4 regions of the Bacillus altaicus genome follow, and region 1 is predicted to be linked to each of the others. Evidence: riboswitches for the same ligand, from Rfam matches in the RefSeq annotation. Region 1 holds a riboswitch; each other region holds the start of a gene.
What was found. A riboswitch is a leader RNA that binds a small molecule or an ion and turns the genes downstream of it on or off. The one in region 1 is predicted to bind thiamine pyrophosphate.
Positions count from the first base shown of each region.

Region 2: another riboswitch for thiamine pyrophosphate. It lies ahead of thiC (phosphomethylpyrimidine synthase ThiC); the one in region 1 lies ahead of ACE38F_RS25735 (MTH1187 family thiamine-binding protein).
Region 3: another riboswitch for thiamine pyrophosphate. It lies ahead of thiT (energy-coupled thiamine transporter ThiT); the one in region 1 lies ahead of ACE38F_RS25735 (MTH1187 family thiamine-binding protein).
Region 4: another riboswitch for thiamine pyrophosphate. It lies ahead of tenA (thiaminase II); the one in region 1 lies ahead of ACE38F_RS25735 (MTH1187 family thiamine-binding protein).

Region 1 covers NZ_CM143394.1:4,981,980-4,987,219, reverse strand. The annotation lists gene ACE38F_RS25740 (methyl-accepting chemotaxis protein) at 29-1,768, shown strand; TPP riboswitch at 1,830-1,931, shown strand; gene ACE38F_RS25735 (MTH1187 family thiamine-binding protein) at 2,033-2,353, shown strand; gene ACE38F_RS25730 (ABC transporter permease) at 2,325-3,098, shown strand; gene ACE38F_RS25725 (ABC transporter substrate-binding protein) at 3,095-4,093, shown strand; gene ACE38F_RS25720 (ABC transporter ATP-binding protein) at 4,090-4,839, shown strand.
Region 2 covers NZ_CM143394.1:586,077-591,316, reverse strand. The annotation lists gene thiC (phosphomethylpyrimidine synthase ThiC) at 1-1,621, opposite strand, end outside; TPP riboswitch at 1,734-1,849, opposite strand; gene lldP (L-lactate permease) at 1,920-3,575, opposite strand; gene ACE38F_RS02945 (magnetosome magnetite crystal formation protein family) at 3,862-4,179, shown strand; gene ACE38F_RS02940 (metal-binding protein) at 4,312-4,803, opposite strand; gene ACE38F_RS02935 (YkvA family protein) at 4,851-5,216, opposite strand.
Region 3 covers NZ_CM143394.1:934,801-940,040, forward strand. The annotation lists gene ACE38F_RS04840 (response regulator transcription factor) at 1-311, shown strand, start outside; gene ACE38F_RS04845 (sensor histidine kinase) at 308-2,161, shown strand; gene thiT (energy-coupled thiamine transporter ThiT) at 2,371-3,030, opposite strand; TPP riboswitch at 3,116-3,217, opposite strand; gene ACE38F_RS04855 (FeoA family protein) at 3,412-3,639, shown strand; gene feoB (ferrous iron transport protein B) at 3,636-5,240, shown strand, end outside.
Region 4 covers NZ_CM143394.1:4,661,306-4,666,545, forward strand. The annotation lists gene ACE38F_RS24125 (ABC transporter permease) at 1-10, opposite strand, end outside; gene ACE38F_RS24130 (ABC transporter ATP-binding protein) at 10-759, opposite strand; gene tenA (thiaminase II) at 728-1,423, opposite strand; TPP riboswitch at 1,513-1,616, opposite strand; TPP riboswitch at 1,677-1,789, opposite strand; gene ACE38F_RS24140 (SH3 domain-containing protein) at 2,049-3,209, shown strand; gene ACE38F_RS24145 (hypothetical protein) at 3,215-3,547, shown strand; gene ACE38F_RS24150 (DUF3965 domain-containing protein) at 3,788-4,939, opposite strand; gene ACE38F_RS24155 (CBS domain-containing protein) at 5,211-5,240, opposite strand, start outside.

The sequences.
Region 1 (5,240 bases):
ATTAACTGAATTAAGGAAGGTAATGTGAATGAAAAAATATTGGCATAAGCTATCGTTTCTTCAAAAGAATGTATTGTTAACTGTACTCGTTATTTTAACGCTTGTTGGTACTATGGGAGCGTTAAGTTTTAATATGTTTCAAAATAGTATGATGTCTATATTTGAAAGGCATTCTTTTGAAACAGGAGATACGGTATTACATAAATTAGACGCAGAAATATTGAGAGATGTTGCAAAAGACCCAACGTCAGAAAGAGAAAAAAGAGAGAAATTAACAGAGAAATTAGATGAATCAACGAAAGAATTGAACAGTGTTGGACAAACGTATGTTGTTGGAGCGAAAAAAAATGAAAAAGGTGAGTTACAAATCGTCGGTTTGTCTACAGGTTTAGCAAATGTTGTTGAAGTAAAGCCGGGAGACTATTATAAACAACCAGATCGTTGGATGAAAGCATATGATAAAGTAATGAGTACGAAAAAAGCAAATATGACAGAAGTATATGAAGACGAATTAGGATCATGGGTAACGATATTAGAGCCAATTAAAGATGGAGAAGATAATATTGTGGCAATTGTTGCAGCCGATGTAGATGCCTCTATCGTTCCTAGTACAAAGGAAAAATTCATTATACAAGGTTTAATGTTTATTTGTATTTCTGTTTTAATTGCAACTGTTATTCAATTCTTAATTGTGCGTAACGCACTTGCTCCATTGCGAGATTTACGTGAAGGATTGCGCAAAGTTGGTGAAGGTAATTTAAGTATTAAATTAGAGGAAAGACCAGATGATATTGGTACTATTAATGCGTATTTTAATAATACCATCGAGAAGTTTAAAGGAATTATAGATAAAGTGAAGCAGACAGCAGAACAGGTTTCCTCATCTTCACAAGAATTGTCAGTGAGTACGAAAGAGAATAGCATGGCAGTTCAAGAAATCGTAAGTTCTATGGTTGAGTTAAGAGCGGGCGCTCAGTCACAAGAAACTTCAGTACCACAGTATTTAGGTATTGTATATGAAATGGAAGATAAGATGGAAGAGATAACGAATGCTGCAAAACAAATGGCGAAAGAGTCTGAAGGTATGGATCATCATTCAGTAAAAGGAAATGGTGTTATTGAACAGACGATTAATCAAATGAATATAATACAAAATGCAGTACAAGATTTATCTTCTATTATTTGTTCTTTGGAAACAAGATCAAAAGAAATTAGTGATATTGTAACAGTAATTACAGGTATTTCAAATCAAACTAATTCGCTAGCTTTAAATGCTTCTATTGAAGCTTCACGTGCTGAGGAAACCGGAAGGGGATTTGCCGTTGTTGCTGATGAAGTGCGTAAATTAGCAGAGCAGACGGAAGCATCAGCAAAAGATATAGCAAAATTAATCGGGGAAACACAAGCTGAAACGGAAGAAGCTGTTGTTTCAATGCAAAAAGCTTCAAAAGAAGTAGAATCTGGAATTAAACTTGTTGAAAGTAGTGGTGCTTTCTTTGAAAAAATTTCAAAATCAGCACAATTTGTTACAAATCAAGTTAGAGCTGTTTCTAGCAATTCAAGTGATATTTTGCAAAATGGCCAAAATATTGTTCGTGTTGTAAATGAACTATCACATATCGCAAATATGTATGCGAATAGTAGTAGTAATATTGAAGAGAGTATGAAAGAACAGGAAATGTCTGTACAAGATATTGCTGAATTAGCTAGTTCTTTAAGTTGGCTTTCACAGGAGTTACAAGAGTTAATTGGGGAATTTAAAAGTTAAATGAAATGATTATACATGCTTTTGTTTGTTCAATAAAATAAATCATGCTACAATGAAAACGAATTAAGAACCGGGGAGCCAATTGGCTGAGAGGATGTAAGTATACATCGACCCTCAACCTGATCTGGATAATGCCAGCGTAGGGAGTTACTTTAAAGTGATGTAGCATAAGTTATTATAGAATAACTTGTATACAAGGCTTTCCTACATGGTAGGAAAGCCTTTTCTTTTTTTGAAACCATATTTTGTAAGGGGGATTTTATTATGTCACAAAAAGTTACAATTTCATTTTCAGTAGTACCACAAGCGAAGAACAAAGATGTGTATTCCGTTGTTGATAAAGCAATTGAAGTTGTACAACAGTCGGGAGTTCGTTATGAAGTAGGGGCAATGGAAACAACGTTGGAAGGAGAATTAGATGTACTTCTTGACGTCATTAAACGCGCGCAACAAGCTTGCGTCGATGCTGGAGCAGAAGAAGTAATCACTTCTATTAAAATTCACTATCGTCCAAGTACAGGCGTAACGATTGACGAAAAAGTTTGGAAGTACCGTGATGAATATGCAAAACCAGAAGCGATCTAAAATAATCACAACAATTTGGCTTATCCTTCTCATTGCTATATGGGAAGGATCTGTTTCATTATTTAAAATTGAGCCGTGGATTTTACCGAAGCCGTCTGCAATTGTGCAAGAGTTAATTGGAATGAAAGATTTACTATTACCGAATACAGTGCAAACGTTACAGGAAGTAATAATTGGGTTGTTTTTTGCAATTTTACTTGGGACGAGCATTGCTATCATTATGGATGTCATCCCTTTATTTCGGATTTTAATGAATCCGTTGCTCGTTATTTCGCAAACAATTCCAATCGTTGTGCTCGCACCATTATTTATTATTTGGTTTGGATACGGAATGTTGCCAAAAGTAATGGTTGTTATTCTTGTTTGTTTCTTCCCAATTGCGCTTAGCATTTTAGAAGGTTTCCAAACGGTAGATAAAAATATGCTGAAACTGTTACAAACAATGAAGGCAACGAAATGGCAAGTTTACCAGAAAGTAAAGTTTCCAGCAGTACTCCCATACTTTTTCTCAGGTTTAAAAATTGCTGTTACATATAGTGTGATGGGAGCGATTATTGGGGAATGGCTTGGTGCTAGCGAAGGATTAGGAGTTATGCTTACAAGAGCAACGAAATCCTTTTTAACGGCCCGGGTATTTGGTGTTGCAGCAATTATCGTCATGGTGACACTATTTCTATACTTTATTGTTGAATTTATGGCAAGAATAACAGCACCATGGATATACAGAAAGGGCGGCAGAAAATGAAAAAAGGTTTAAAAATTATGTTAGCTGCATTATTAGCAGTTGGTGTTGCCGGATGTAATACGGCGAAGAAAGAAGAGAATACAAGCAAAGAAAAGAAAGTGAAAGTCGTTTTAGATTGGTTCCCTAATACAAACCATACTGGTTTATACGTAGCGAAGACGAAAGATTATTATAAAAAACAAGGATTAGATGTAGAAATTATTCAACCAGGTGATAATGTTACAGCGGAACAAATGATAGCTTCAGGAAAAGCTGATTTTGCAATAAGTGCACAAGAAAATGTAACGTTAGCTCGTGTTGAAGGTATTCCTGTTGTATCTGTAGGAGCGATTATCCAGCATAACACTTCAGCTTTTGCATCACTTAAAAAAGATAATATGACGTCACCAAAAGATTTTGAAGGTAAACGTTACGGCGGCTGGGGGGGACCAGCAGAAGAAGCGACGTTAAAGACGATTATGGAGAAACATCAAGCTGATTTTAATAAAGTTGAAAAAATTATTCTTGGACAAACAGATTTCTTTAAATCAATCGGTCGTGATGCAGACTTTGAATGGATTTATTATGGATGGGATGGAATTGAAGCGAAGCGTCAAGGAAAAGAGTTAAATACAATTATGGTGAAAGACTTAGATCCAGCGCTTGATTTCTATAGTCCTGTTATTATTACAAGTGAAAAACATACGAAGCAAGATAAAGATTTTGTGAAAAAATTTATGACGGCAACGACAGAAGGTTATGATTTTGCAATTAAAGAACCGAAAGAAGCTGCGGATATTTTAATTAAAGCTGTTCCAGATGTGAATAAAGAATTAGTACAAGAAAGCCAAAAGTGGTTAAGTACAAAGTATCAAGATGATGCAAAAGCGTGGGGAGTACAGAAGGAAGAGATTTGGACAAATTACATGAATTTCTTATATGACAACAAAGTTATTAAAAAGAAAATCGATGTAAAAGATGCCTTTACAAATGAATTCCTTCCAAGTGAAAAATGAGTGGATTACAAATAAAAGATATTGTAAAAGCTTTCGATGGAAAGAATGTATTAGAAAATATTAGTGCTTCTATACAAGAGGGAGAGTTTGTCTCTTTTGTAGGTCCGAGTGGTTGCGGGAAAAGCACATTGTTAAATATGATTGCGAGTGTTGAAGAGCCAACGAATGGAGAAGTGTTTTATAACGAGGAGTATGTAAAAAAACAAGATGTTGTTAGTTATATGCCGCAACAAGATTTATTACTACCGTGGCGATCGGCTTTACAAAATATTGTTCTTCCATTGGAAATCGAAGGAAAGCCTAAAAAACAAAGGCTGACAGAAGGAATGGAAGCATTAAAACAGTTTGAGCTAGATGAATATGCAGACCATTATCCAGAGGAGTTATCAGGTGGAATGCGTCAAAGAATTAGTTTCCTTCGCACATATTTATGTGAAAAGCCAATTATGCTGCTTGATGAGCCTTTTGGAAAATTAGATGCATTTACAAAAATGGAAGTACATAGTTGGCTCTTAAATTCTTGGCATCAAGAAAAGCAGACAATTGTTATGGTTACACATGACTTAGATGAGGCAATTTTACTTTCTGATCGCGTATTTATTTTATCTCAAAGACCAGCATCAATAGTTGGCGAGGTACAAGTGGAATTACCTAGGCCGCGAACGATGGATATGTTAACATCTCTTGAGTTAAAGAAGGATAAGGAAGAAATTTTAAGAGTATTGGCTCCTTATATGAAAAAATAGAAAAAAGTCTTTTAACAGTTTTTTGTATAATTGCTGTTAAGAGGCTTTTTTCTATTGAAGGAGAAAGATGAAATCTATAGGGGAAATAGTGGATTCATTAACATCGGATAAATTGGAAGAAGGAACAAAAGAAAAAGTAGAGAATAGAATATAACAGAGTGGTTTATACTCTTAATATAACAAATGTTAAAGGAGTGAAAGGATAAAATGACTTTATCAACTGTTCTTCAAATGGTTTTAGCTTGATACGGGAGAAGTCTGCCCATTTTTAAAGATGAAGCTAAATTGAAGACAGCAGGTAAAGAACCTTAATCCTTTCTTACGATAATATGTAATGGGTAAGGTGTATTCACCTTACCCATTTTTATATGTATAACTAAATAAGGCTTTATACTGTTGTT
Region 2 (5,240 bases), 720 kb from region 1:
TCGGGCCACACATTGAACAGAAATGAGCTGTTTTCGCCCCTTCTGCTGGCAACGTTTCATCATGATACTCCATCGCACGTTCAGGATCTAAAGATAAATTAAATTGATCGCGCCAACGGAATTCAAATCGTGCTTTCGAAAGTGCATCATCACGCTGATGAGCCGTTTTATGCCCTTTCGCAAGATCGGCTGCATGCGCAGCGATTTTGTACGTAATAACCCCTTCGCGAACATCATCTTTATTTGGTAAACCTAAATGTTCTTTCGGTGTTACATAACAAAGCATCGCCGTTCCAAACCAGCCAATCATCGCAGCACCAATCGCTGATGTGATATGGTCATAACCTGGTGCAATATCTGTTGTTAACGGCCCAAGTGTATAGAACGGCGCGCCCTGACAAATATCAAGTTCTTTCTCCATATTTTCTTTAATTAAATGCATCGGTACATGCCCAGGTCCTTCAATCATAACTTGCACATCATGTTTCCAAGCAATTTTTGTTAATTCACCAAGTGTTTCAAGCTCAGAAAACTGTGCTTCGTCATTTGCATCTGCAATAGAACCTGGACGTAATCCATCTCCAAGAGAGAACGAAACATCGTACTGCTTCATAATTTCACAAATCTCTTCAAAATGAGTATATAGGAAGTTTTCTTTATGATGGAATAAACACCACTGCGCCATAATCGAACCACCGCGCGAAACAATACCTGTCATACGCTTTGCAGTAATTGGAATGTAACGAAGTAATACACCAGCGTGAATCGTGAAGTAATCAACGCCTTGCTCCGCCTGCTCAATTAACGTATCACGGTATACCTCCCACGTTAAATCCTCTGCAATTCCGTTTACTTTTTCAAGCGCTTGATAAATTGGCACAGTTCCAACTGGTACCGGAGCATTACGAATAATCCACTCACGTGTTGTATGAATGTTTTTACCTGTAGATAAATCCATAATCGTATCTGCACCCCAGCGAGTCGCCCACGTCATCTTCTCTACTTCTTCTGCAATAGAAGACGATACAGCAGAGTTTCCGATATTTGCATTTACCTTTACGTGAAAATTACGTCCAATTATCATCGGTTCCGCTTCAGGATGGTTAATGTTCGCTGGCAAAATCGCACGACCTTCTGCAATCTCCTTACGAACAAATTCAGGCTCTAGCCCTTCACGAATCGCAACATATTCCATCTCAGACGTAATAATGCCATTACGTGCATAATGCATTTGCGAAACATTTGTACCTTGCTTCGCTCTAAGCGGCTTACGGTCCATTTGCGGGAAAACAGGTGTATGTTTTGAAGCCACTTTCACACCGTCATCCTCTGGTTTTACTTCGCGCCCTTCGTATCCTTCTACATCACCACGCCCCAGGGTCCAAGAGTGGCGCGGCGTTGGAATCCCTTTTTCCAGCTCCACTTTATATTCTGGATCTGTATAAGGTCCACTCGTATCATACACACGGATTGGCGGATTTTGAACACCGTTCGTATCGCTTTGTTCAATCTCGCGCATCGGCACTTTCATACCTTCACGTGGCCCATCCACATACACTTTCTTACTTCCTGGTAAACTCGATTTTAATTCAATTTGCTCTGCAGAAACAGATTGTTTCATAACCTTTATTGCCCCCCTGTTCGTGACAAGGACGAGATATGGCCAGCGTATGCCAAAATAAAAAGAGCCAGGTCCATAAAAAAATAAGGACCTGGCTCATAAAGACATAATTATGTAAAGCCGTTAACTTCCCTACGCTGGTACGAGCCAGATCAGGTCCAAAGGGTTAAGAAGTTCACACGCTTCTCTCTCAGCCTACGCATACGTTAGGCACCCCTAGTTTATCACTGATTTAATTTTCAATACTTTCCCATCATACCCTATAATCTGAAAAATGCAAAGGTTATTTCTTTTTTGTTTACGGAATCATCCAAGTCAAATAATAAGCCTGCACATACGTCATAATCCCAATAATAGTAACGAAGAATAAACTATGCTTCAATGTAAAGCGGAACAAATCTGACTCTTTCCCAGCAAGTCCAACTGCCGCACAAGCAATCGCAATTGATTGCGGAGAAATCATTTTACCTGTTACACCGCCCGTTGTATTTGCTGCAACGAGAAGCACTTCAGATACACCGACTTGCTGCGCTGTAATTGCTTGTAAATTCGAGAACAGTGCGTTCGCTGACGTATCTGATCCTGTTAAGAATACCCCAATCCAGCCTAAGAATGGTGAGAAGAACGGGAATAGTCCGCCAGTTCCTGCAAGTGCTAACGCTAATGTAGAAGATAAACCAGAATAGTTTGCGATAAATGCGAATCCTAATACGAATCCAATAGATAGAATTGGCATTTTTAGTTCGTTTAACGTTTCTTTAAATGTTGCTACTGCATCTTTTGCACTCATTTTCAAAATAAAGATAGAAATGATACAAGCAATTAAAATTGCTGTTCCAGTCGCTGATAAAACATCTAATTTCAAGATTGCTTCATAAGGTGTTGGTTTATTTACAATTGGCTCTGCTTTCATTACTAAATTGTGCAAGCCTGGAACTTCAAATTTAAATACGAGACTTTCTAAAGCACCACCTGGAGCGAATAATGCTTTAAAGAAACTTTGGCTCCAAATGACTACCATCACAGTTAAAATAATGAACGGAGACCATGCTTTTACTACTTTTCCTACTGTTAGTTTCGGCATAGATGTCGTCGTTGCTGCTACTTCACTATTTGCTTCTTTAGACTGATAAATTTCTTTCGGCTGCCAAACTTTTAAGAATAGCGATAAACTTACTAAACTTACAAGCGCTGACGTAATATCAGGAAGTTCTGGCCCTAAAAACGTCGCTGTAATAAACTGTGTAATTGCAAATGAACTACCGGCTACAAATAAAGCAGGCCACGTTTGTCTTACTCCTTTAAAACCATCCATTAAAAATACGATAAAGAACGGAACAAATAAAGATAAGAACGGTAATTGATGCCCAGCCATTTGTCCAATTTTATGTGGATCAATGCCTGTTACTTGTCCAGCAACTGTAATCGGAATCCCCATCGCTCCGAACGCTACTGGTGCAGTATTTGCGATTAAACAAAGACCTGCTGCATATAAAGGATTTAGCCCAAGACCTGCAAGAAGCGCTGCCGTAATCGCTACTGGTGCACCAAATCCTGCTGCCCCTTCCAAAAATGCTCCAAATGAAAATCCGATTAAAATAACGAGTAAACGATGGTCATTCGTAATGGATAATACAGATGCACGAATGACATCAAATTGACCTGTTTTCACAGAAATTTTATATAAAAATACTGACATAATGATAATCCACGCAATTGGCCATAATCCGTATAAGAAACCGTATCCGGTCGCTGCCATTGCCATTGTGAATGGCATTTTATACGCAAATAAAGCCACCAAAATCGTTAATACAACTGTAATAAATCCTGCCACATACCCCTTCATGCGGAAAACTGCTAAAGCTAAGAAAAAAAAGATGATTGGAATAAGTGCGACTGCTGCCGAAATCCAAATGTTACCGAACGGATCGTAAACTTGTGTCCATGTGTTCATTGTTCTCTCCCCCTAAAGAATCCCCTTTTAAATAGATATAACCTTATCAATAGACTATCAGGTCATCATACCTTTAATTCTAAAAAAATATAAACGCCTACGAAAACGTTTTCATTAATTTTATCACACCAATTTTCATTTAAAAAGATTTTTTTGAAAATTTTATCATTTAAACAGAAAATCTTACAAAAACGTCACGTTCTTGTAATGTTAATCGATAGGAAGCTTACCAAATTTACTGCATACTAAAGGTATAACAACGGACATTACTTATGAGGTGATATATATGAACGGAAACAAAATATTAGCAGCTTTATCATACTTTAGTGTATTATTTGCGCCTATCTTATTCCCTATTATCGTGTGGATTGTGGGTGATTCTGAAACGAAACCACATGCAAAACGTGCTCTATGGACACATATTATTCCAAGCATTGCTTCATTTATTGGATTAGTTATTTTAGGAATTATGGGCATCGGATCTGATCAACCAGACGTAACACTTGGAATTGGAGCAATCATCGTCTTATGCATTTGCGGAATCATTAGCTTATACTACTTCATTTGGAATATCGTGAAAGGGATTAAGGTACTGAAAGCTTAGTTTTAAACAAACGTTTGATTAAAAAGAAACTGTCGCATAATCGTAAATGAAATTTTATCGGCGATTCGACAAGAGTAACCTACCTATTAATAAGAAAAAAACCGTCCCAAAATACCTTTTGGGACGGTTTTTTTATCTTCTGCGTTTCTTCTTTTTTCTCATCATTTTCTTTCGGCGCGTATTTGCTTTATCCGCTATAATGTGGAGCGTACTCGCCACAACAATTCCCATTACAAACGTTACAATTTCAACCTCGTATTCCTTCGTAATTTCTATTAAATTTCCGTCGAACGCTATTATATTTAATAGGAATAAAAACGGAGAAAACACGATTAACATGTATGCAATACGAATAATATCACCAATTATAATCGTATGTGTGAAGAAGGAACGATGGGGCATTACGCTCCGATATGGATACCAAAAAATGCGCAGGAATCCCCATTTATTATACGCATTACTGTACGTATCTAAATCCGGTGTTAAAAATGCAGTACCTACTAAAAAGCCAATTGCAAAAGTTAATAAAAAATCAAAATTTGTTAATCCATACGAAAAGAGCATAAACAAAACAACCGGAAGGGATATTAAGTTTATTTTCGTATGCGTTCTTCCTGATGGCATAATGCACTTCCTCGCTTACGTTCGCCCTGTCATCCGACAGGTCTCACCTATTGATCTAATTTTTGATCGATAAATGATGTGTCTATATCCGAACCAAACCATTCTGCCAACTTCACTCGTGCCTTATCTTTCACTTCTTCATTTACGTATATCGATGCTTGTAATAGTGCGGCCATTAACGCACCTAAATCATCCGTATAACCAATTCCAGCAACTAAATCTGGGATTGCATCAATCGGTGCAATGAAATAAGCAAGTGCTCCGATTACAATAATTTTCACTCGTTTTGGAACATCCGGTCTTTGCAAAACGTAAAACAACAATAAACTCGCATAGATTACCGACTGCCCTGCCTGCTTCGCAACATGTTTTATTTTCTTCCAAAACGCTTCAACTGAAAATTTTTGTTTCATTCAAAAGCCTCCCTATTTTTCAAA
Region 3 (5,240 bases), 1.1 Mb from region 1:
CAAATAGTGAAGATGAAACAATATGTATTCATGGAATTTATGTTCACTTCCCATCTCGTACTGTTACTGTTGATGGAGAAAGTATTGCTTTAACACATACAGAGTTTGAAATATTAGTGTATTTTATGAAAAACCAAGGAATTGTACTAACAAGAGAGCAATTAATTTCAAGAATTTGGGGATATGAATTTGCTGGTGATGATCGAACAGTTAATAGCCATATTCGTAATTTGCGAAATAAATTAGGAGAGAAAGCAAAGCACATTACAACTGTAGTGCGAACAGGTTATAAATTTGAGGGGAACATATGAGAAAAGGGATTGTGCTTAAATTATTTACCCTTACAACGGCCTTATGCATGTTGATTTTAGCGACGATATTTATTGGACAAACGATATTTTTTAAACAATATTATGCGAATCGAAAAGTGGAAGATATTAAAGTGAATTTAGATTCCTTTGAAAAGAGTTATGTAAATTATGCGGGAAGTGCAGAAGGAATTCAGAAGCTGGAGCAAGACTTTTTAAGAGAAAATAATACGTGGATTACGATATTAGATCAGAATGGGAATTTAAAACATGTGGATGATTTTTATTTTGAAGTAACGATAGACCGTAGGCAACAAAAGAGCTTTGGAAAACAAATATTCAAGATTCCCTTAGGTAATCTCGTCAATATAGAGGAGATTGATAATAAATTATCAGAGCAGTTTTTAGGACAAGAAATTTATTTTTCTGGAGTGAGAAAAGAAGATAGTTTTATTCCGTTCTCTTTTTCTTTAGCTAAGCAGAATTTAAGTGGATCTAATAAACCGTTAGAAAAAGCGTTTCAGGAGAAAATGATTAAATCAGATGAGGAAAAAAAGAAAGCTGATCAAGAGTCAATTGTTAAGGAAAAGAAGCCAGTCGTTCAGGAACAAGCTACTCAGGAATTAGGTGCTTACATAGGAGGACGTGTTACGAAAGTACAGTTCCCCGATGTAAAAGGTCCTGTGAATCCAATTTATAAAAATAGTTTATTCTTAGATAGAATAAAGGAATTTCAAACTGATTTATTATTAAAAGAGAGTAATCATATACAGTATTCAACACAAATAACGGACTATGAAAAGAATGATATAAAATATAAATTATTAATTAAACCAAAAAAAGAAAAAGACGGATCGGTAACATATATATACGCGATGGCTTCTTTGCAACCTGTCGATGAGGCTGTACAAATGGTGCAAGATTATTACATCTATATTGTTGCATTTGTAGTCGTTCTAATTTTTCTAGCTTCGTTTTATTACTCAAAACAAATTGCAAAACCGTTACTAAAAATAAATGATACAACGAAGAAAATAGCTCATTTGGATTTCACAGAAAAAATTCCGATTACTTCAAAAGATGAAATTGGTGATTTATCGCAAAATATTAATACATTATCTAATAAACTACATTCACATATTGGACAGTTAGAACAAGATATTGAAAAAGAAAGAAAGTTAGAAAACACCAGGAAAGAATTTATTGCAGGCGTTTCGCATGAATTAAAAACGCCGCTGAGTATTATGAAAAGCTGTATTTCTATTTTAAAAGATGGGGTAGCTGAGCATAAAAAAGAATACTATTTTCAGGCGATGGAAAAAGAAGTAGACAAGATGGATATACTAATTTTGGATATGCTTGAATTAGCTAAATTTGAGTCTGGCACATACAACATGAAGATGGATTCTTTCTATATCGATGGAGTGATTGAAGAAATATGTGAACAGCTTTCATCGGAGATAGAGAAAAAAGAACTGATTGTGCACAAGCATATATATCCAGCTGAAGTGGTTGGGAATCAAAATAGAATTGAACAAGTAATAGTGAACTTCATTACGAATGCAATACGTTATACACCAGAAAAAGAGGATATTATTATTTCCGTAATAGATGAGAAGAATCGTATAGAAGTGTGTATTGAAAATAAAGGTTCTCACATTGAAGAAGAACAATTAGATAAAATTTGGGATCGTTTTTATCGCGTGGATGCGGCACGGAAACGTTCACAAGGTGGAACAGGGCTTGGCCTTGCAATTTCAAAGAATATTTTAGAACTGCACAATGCTGAATATGGGGTGAAGAATACCGAAGATGGTGTGTTATTTTACTTCTATTTACCGAAAAAAGCGTAGACAATACATGTTACGCTTTTTTTTAAGTTATTTTCATATTATCTTTACTTAATCTTTATTTTTACGCAGTATAATCTGTTTAGAATATGAGGTTATGTAAGGAGTAGATTAGCCGTGAATAGCAATTTACTAGGTGTGATGGTATTTATTTTCTTTTGTGCATTTATTGTATTTATTATTGATATTACGATATGAAAAAAGAGCGCTAATTAAGCGCTCTTCTTTTTTGTATTCATTTGATAAGCACCGATGCTTTTGAATAAGCGTGGTGAAGTTGTAAATAAAAGAATTAGTAATACAGTACATAGTATGAAAGAGCCGATCATAGTACTGCCGTTTACAATTAATGAATATAAGACAGCTGATTGTCCTTTAGGTGCATATTGACCAAAGAAAATAATACCAGCAATAAAGTGACAGAAATAGCGTGCAAAGCTGCCGACAAATGTGGCAAGGATAATGTAAACGAGTGCTTTTTTTCCTTTGTTTTGTTTTGGTTTATCTTTGCGACTACCAAAACTTGAATGCTCTGCATTACTGTTGTCTGAGGCAAGTGCTTTTTGAATTGGACGATAGAATAAACCAGCAAAGCCGATAAAGGAAAAGGCAATGAAGTACTCAATGAATGCTTGAACAGGTGTTAGAATGTAGGCATTACCTACGACGATTTGTAATAGCCCCCAAATTAAGCCTCCTAAGAAAGCACTTTTGAAGCCCCAGCGGTATGCAATAATAAAAATAGGAATCATAGCAAATGAGATGGAACCGCCTGTTGGAAGTTTAATTGATAATGGTAGAATGTCGATAATCAAGGCGAAGGCTGCAAGAATTGCAGATTCGATCATCGCTTGTAAATTGGTGTTACGCATGTTGTCTCCCCCTAAATCCAAGTTGCACAAAAAAGAACATTATCATAGGAGGATACGAAATACGTAAATAAAAAAGAGGTATGTATTTCGGACGTTTGCACAATCCCTGCGTTAGCATTAACTAACAGGTTCAAAGGGTCGGAACGAAATGTTCCCTCTCAGCGGTAAGGCTCCCCCCGTGATAACGAGATTCTTTATTTGTTATTATTTATTGTAAGCGAAATGGATGAGAATGGCAAACGAATACCTTATGACAATTATTGAAATAGAATTGTATTGAAATGTTAATAAATATGAAGTGAAAAGGTATAGTCCAAGTGAAATAGAGTATGATATAATTTTTTTGAAAATAATTATCATTCTCTTCTGAGGGGGAAGGTTATGAGCTTAGTAGATATTAAAATTGGTGAGAAAGTGTTAGTAAAAAGTATTCAGTCGTTAGATCAGTTATTAAAGCGTAGACTGGCTGCTTTCGGCCTCGCGGAAGGAAGCGAACTTCGCCTGAAACAGAAAGCGATGTTTAAAGGTCCTTGTACATTGGAGTGTCGTGGACAGTTAATTAGTATTCGTCATTGTGATGCGAAAATGATAAAGGTGGAATTAGCGTGAATAAGGTAGCTTTGCTAGGGAATCCGAATACAGGGAAAACATCATTATTTAATGCACTTACTGGTTCTTATGAGTATGTAGGAAACTGGAGCGGTGTAACAGTAGAAAAGAAGGTTGGTAAATTAAAAGATAAGCAAGGAACATTAATTGATTTACCAGGCGTCTATGATTTGAATCCAGTTTCACGTGATGAAGGTGTCGTTACGAATTTTCTACTAACAGACGAATTTCATCATATGTTAAATATAGTGGATTCTTCTCAATTTGAGCGGAATATGCATTTAACATTGCAATTACTTGAATTTGGTAAGCCCGTTTCAATTGGTTTAAATATGGTTGATGTGGCAAAGCAAAGAGGAATTGTGATTAATGTAAAACGGTTATCAGAAATATTAGGTGTAACAGTCGTTCCTGTCATCGCAAGAACCGGAAAAGGCTGTGAAGAATTACTTACTACTCTTCATGAAGAGAAACAAAAAGAGAAAAAGCCATTCATTATTTCATATGGTGTACAAATGGATGAAGGAATTGGAGAGATAATTGCTCTTTTAGAGACAGCGAATTATGAGCATCCGAGATGGTTAACCCTACAATTTCTAAGCAATAACGAAGTAGTAGAAAAAGAAATGAAAGCACTACCAATTTATAAGGAACTTATAGCCATTCGATCTCGTTTAGATGGAAAACTTGATTGTACGTTAGAAGAGCACATTTACAAGACTCGTGAAGCGTATATTGAAAAGTTAAAAACAAATGTTATGCAACATGAGAAAGAAGGAAAAATTCCTTTTTCGGAAAAAATCGATAGGTTAATTACACATAAAATTTTAGGACTTCCAATCTTTTTAGCAGTTATGTTTTTTATTTTTCAGGTTACGTTTACGTGGATAGGTACACCTTTATCTGATATGCTTGATGGATTTTTTGGCGGACAACTTACTGATTGGGTTACAGCTGGTCTCACAAGTGTTGGCGCTTCTGATTTTATTCAAGCGCTCGTTACAGAAGGTATTATTGCTGGAGTTGGTGCGGTATTAGTATTCGTTCCACAAATCTTTGCACTATTCTTCTTCATTTCATTATTAGAAGACTCGGGATATATGGCACGAATTGCAGTTGTTATGGATAGAATTATGGAGTTTTTCGGTTTAAACGGAAAAGCGTTCATTCCGATGATTATCGGCTTTGGATGTAACGTTCCAGGTATTATGGCAGCGAGAACGATTGAACAAGAAAAAGAACGTTTACTTACAGTTCTTGTAACACCATTTATGTCTTGTTCAGCACGTTTACCTGTATATGCATTATTTGCGGGAGTTTTCTTCCCTCATAGTCAGGCAACTGTTGTGTTCTCTTTATACATTGCAGGTATTGTTCTTGCGTTACTCGTTACAAAAATTATGTCTCTTACTATTTTAAAAGCGGAAAAATCTATTTTTGTCATTGAACTACCGCCATACCGTGTGCCGCAAGCGAAAACGCTATGGCTGAGCACGTGGGAGAAAGGTAAAGGATTTGTTCGTAAAGCAGGTACATTCATCTTCGGTGGTTCTGTTGTCATTTGGTTATTAAACTATGCAGGTCCATCAGGATTTGGTGTT
Region 4 (5,240 bases), 320 kb from region 1:
AGCGATTCATCATACGAGTACCTGCTTTTGTAACATACTAAGGATCTCTTCTTTAAGCGCTAATACTTCAGGCTTATATAAATCTTTTCTTGTTCGGTTACGATCAAGCGGCACAATTCGCTCAGTTAAAGTTGCTATCGGTTGATTTTCTACAACCAAAATTCGATTAGAAAGAAACAAGGCTTCTTCAACATCATGAGTGATAAATAAAATTGTTTTTTTCCACTCTTTCCATTGTTCAAACAACCATTCTTGCAAAGATGCCTTCGTTAAAGCGTCCAATGCGCTAAACGGTTCATCTAACAATAATATCTCCCCGCCTGTTAATAAAGTTCGGATAAAAGATACGCGTTGCCTCATACCACCAGATAAATCTTTCGGATATTTTTTCTCGTACCCTTGTAAACCAAATTTATGTAACAGTTCTTTCGCTTTTACTTGCGCTTCTTTCTTCTGCACACCTTGGCACTCTAGCGGCAGGGCCGCATTCTCAATAATCGTCCTCCACGGCAAGAGCATATCTTTTTGGGGCATATACCCTACAGAATGACTCTTTGTTTCTGTCAGCTCTATCTGTCCAGTACTTGCCTCTTCTAAGCCTGTAATAAGGCGAAATAAAGTACTTTTCCCGCATCCACTCGGTCCGATAATACTTACAAACTCTTTATCTTGTATAGAAGCATTTAATTCATCGATGATTGGTTTCTCATCATAATGAAAGGAAACATTATGAAACTGTAGTATGTTCTTGCTCCTCAAAACCCCACATCTCCTTACGATAAGCCATATCCCAGAATAAATATTCAAATCGGCTGGAATATAAGAAAATCTCCTCTAATCGATCTAGCTCTTCCTCTGACTTTCCAACTGCCATTTCATTTAATAAATCTATTAACCAAATACAAAGGTTACCGTATTCTTCAGAACTATATCCTTGAATCCACTCTCCAAAGAACTCATGATCTCTTGCTCCAGGAATATCATTTAAACGCTTTCCAATCTCCCAATAGCTCCACATACATGGAAGTAAAGCTGATATTAATTCTGCAAGTGTGCCATTTTGAGATACAGACATCATGTAATTTGTATAGGCTAAATTTTTAGCAGATGGTTTCGCAGATTCCATCTCTTGTGCAGAAATACCAAGTCTTTTTGCATACTGTTTATGAATCGTCATTTCACCATTTAAAATCCCATCAATTTGCTCTGCAAATTTTGCCATAACTTGTGGATTCGTTGCCTTTACAACCCCAATTGCATATAGCTTTGCATAATCTAACAAATATAAATAATCTTGAATAATATAGTACTGGAATTTGTCTTTTTCCAACGTACCATCCCCCATACCTACTACAAACGGATGATTATGACTTTTCTCCCAAACAGGCTGCACCGTATCAAATAATCTTTCACAAAATTTCATTAATAATTCCCCTTCCTATATGTCTATTTATCTCAATAAAAAAACCACTTCTGTATATAAGAAGTGGTTACAGCAAATAAAATTATAATTTATTCGTTGTTCCACTTCCCTTCGCTAGTATTATCTAGATCAGGTGTTGTAAGGGTTAAGGATTATTCCTCTCTCAGCACGAAAAGCACCCCTAGTGGTGTTAATATGAAATTTTCAAATAAAAAAGCCCCGTTTCTATACGCAAAGAAACGGGGACTCATTGTTAGTGTCCGAATTGCTTCCCTACGCTAGCATAATCTAGATCAGGTAATAAAAAGGATCAAAGACTCAAGGTCTTACTCTCAGCTGGCAACACCAGCCCTCCTAGCAAACTATAAAATTATCACTGTCAGTATAACACCGCCATAAGACATCATCAACTGTTTTAATTTTCTCAATTATGAATTAAATTTTAACGTGTTAAACAAATATAAATGCGACCCCACAAATGATATATACAATATTTATATACGAATCTCTCTTCTAGCATTATTTTTATTGATTTCATATTACATTTATGTGAATACGACCAATATATTATATCTTTATACTATAATAAAATTACAACTATACAACTAGAGGAGGTCTTTATTACATGAATATGAAAGCTACAGCTTTAACAGCAACTACTATCGCAATTGCTTCTTTACTTCCTTCTATGGGAGAATCCGATATACAAGCAGCGGCTGCTAAACAACCATCTACAGTAAAAACTGGATATGTAAAAATTGATAACGTGGCACTACATCAAAATAACCATGCAGACAGTGCAATAATTGATAACATTCGATTTAATAGCCCCGTTACTATTCTTGAAACAGTTCAAGATTGGTATAAAGTATCTGTTAACAACAAAACAGGCTATATGAAAAAAGATGCAATTCTATTCAAAAAAAATGTTCATCCAAAGTCTCAATATATCGTAAATGCAAACGCATTAAATGTTCGTTCTGAACCTAATACACAGTCTTCTATTCTAGATATATTACCAAATGGTCAATTCATTACCATTCAAGGTGAACAAGGGGATTGGTACAAAATATTACATAATGGGCAAATTGGTTACGTCCAAAAAACATTTGTATCTAATGGATCCACACCTCTAGTAAAAGGTGTCACAGTACAAGGTTCTCCTTCTTATACTGTTGCAACACCAAAATTAAATGTACGCAGCAACGCTAGTACAAGTAGCACTCTACTTGGATCATTACAAAATGGTACACAAGTACAAGTAGTAGAAACGGTAGGTACTTGGTATAAAATTCGTTTTGGCACAGGATACGGATATGTAGCAAAACACTATGTAGTGCAAAATCAAAATCAAGCACAAGCTAAAACAGCTCAACCTGCATCAATTCCAGCAGTTTTCAAATTCCCTACTCAAGGGAAAATCAGCTCCACTTTTGATATGCGCTGGGAGCAAATGCATTATGGTATAGATATAGCAGCACAAGGAAATGTCTCTATTCAAGCTGCTGCTGCAGGTAAAGTTGTGAAATCTTATTATTCAGCTAGCTACGGCAATGTCGTGTTCATCGCCCACCAAATAAATGGGAAATTATATACAACAGTTTATGCTCATATGAAGGATCGCACTGTACAAGCTGGTGATCAAATACAAACTGGACAATTAGTAGGTCATATGGGAAACACAGGTCATTCATACGGGCAACATCTTCATTTTGAATTACATAATGGGGAATGGAATTTGGAAAAAACAAATGCAGTGAACCCACTGCCATATTTAGTTAGGTAAATTATATGCCACGCAATATACCTCTCTTTATTGAATACCTGGCCTTTTTAGGTTTAATCTGTTGTTTAATCATTTATAATACGAACACTGCATTCTTATCTATTATTATTGCTTTTGTTGCTTTAGAAATCATTATGGAAGCATTACAAATGCGGCTAAAACAAAAAATTGCCCATATTTATAATGCAATTTTTCTTTTGAGTGCTCTTATAACAAATATAATTAGTAATGGTTTTTATTTATCTACCGTACTTCCTGTATTCTTTATAGGTGTTTTATTATTCATAGCTAGATACGTTCATGTTTCTAATAACCAAAAACATGAACAAGAAGCTTAGAAAGAGAAGACACTGTGTACCCATCTTTCAAAGATAATCCAATGAAATATATATTGAATTTATATGAAAAAATGAATACTTTTTTTGGTATACAAGGAAGTTATACTGCACAACTTCTCCTTTATGGAATGTTATTTCTTATCTTAGTTACTTTCTCCTTGCTTTACTAACAAAAAAGGATCTCACATAAAATTGAGATCCTTTTTAATTTATATTAATTTTTAATATGTAAAATATGGTTTATCCACAAGCATATTTTTCATAAATAAAACTAAGATTATATTTTTTCTCTAAGCTCATTCTTTGTTCATCGTCGCACCAATAGAAAAGAATATCATGAATCGTTGCATAACGCTTATTTTTAAGAAATAGTTTAAAGAATGATGGTAAACAATCATGTAATTGTATAAATATATAATTGCGTAGTATTTCTTCTTTGTATTCAATCCCCTTACAAATATACAGTAATTCTTCACAATAATATGCATGCTGTGGCACTTGGATCATTTCGAAAAATGGTACATATGATAGTAACTTTCCAATAAAATGACCATACCGATCCATTACCCCTATCGTCATATGCTCCATCATTTCTTTCATCACATATAAATAATCATCTACATGAGTTGTCTTTAAAGGATCTAATCGATCGGAAATTTGAGAAAGTACAGCTCTTTGACAAGCTAAAACTGCTTGACTAGGTCCATAATATGATAGGAAGTCTGTACACTTACGATACTTTCGTAATAAGTCATGTGTATATAAATCATACACAAAAGTATTACAATACATTGCCAGACTCATCATATCACTATTTAATTGCTCTTTTGATAGTGTTTTCGCTCGCTTACACATATAAAAAAATGTAAATTCCAATACTTCTTTATGAGATAATAGATGTTTGCAATCTGTTATACATTTCTCATTAAATTTAACTCGATCCCAAATTTCTACATCCTCATCTGTTAATTCACCAATACGATATTTAATAATTAAATAGTTTAAAGCAACTGCTTTCGTCAAAAGATCCCATGTTTCATACTCCAATGAAGTTTGGACAAATTCAGCTAGCCCTTGGGTTATCATAAAAGCATTCGCCTCTTCATACCAACCAATCTCTTGACATAAACGAAGAATACGTACTAGAGTTGGAATTTCATCTTTATGAAACTGCGGTAAATTTTTTACTTTATTCATGCCATATACGATACACGCAGCTAAATTTTCTTCTTTATAAAATTCTTTTTCTTTCCATACTAATATAGTTCGCTCTTTCCCTTCACCTTTTGGATGACAAGGTACAAGCAAAGAAAATAACTCAGCGAAATTATTTGGTTCTATATATGTATCTGTAACCAAATTCCAATTTGGATCGCCCTGTACAGCCCTCATATAATTCCCCTTCCCTTTGTATCTATGTAGGAAATATTAATTCATTATTACATCATTAACAATAAATATTGTTATATTCAAAATCTCTCATAATACTTATATCTCTCAGTATATCATTTTTTCTCTTATTAAAAATTAGGAATGACAAATTTAAAAAAACTGTCAAAAATATTGACTCTATACTTATTATATAATGTCTCAGATACATCACGCTAACATATTAGTTTAATCCATATATGCTAGAATAATGTATCTGATCTTTATACATAATTTATTCCGTATGCACCGAGATTTCACTTAA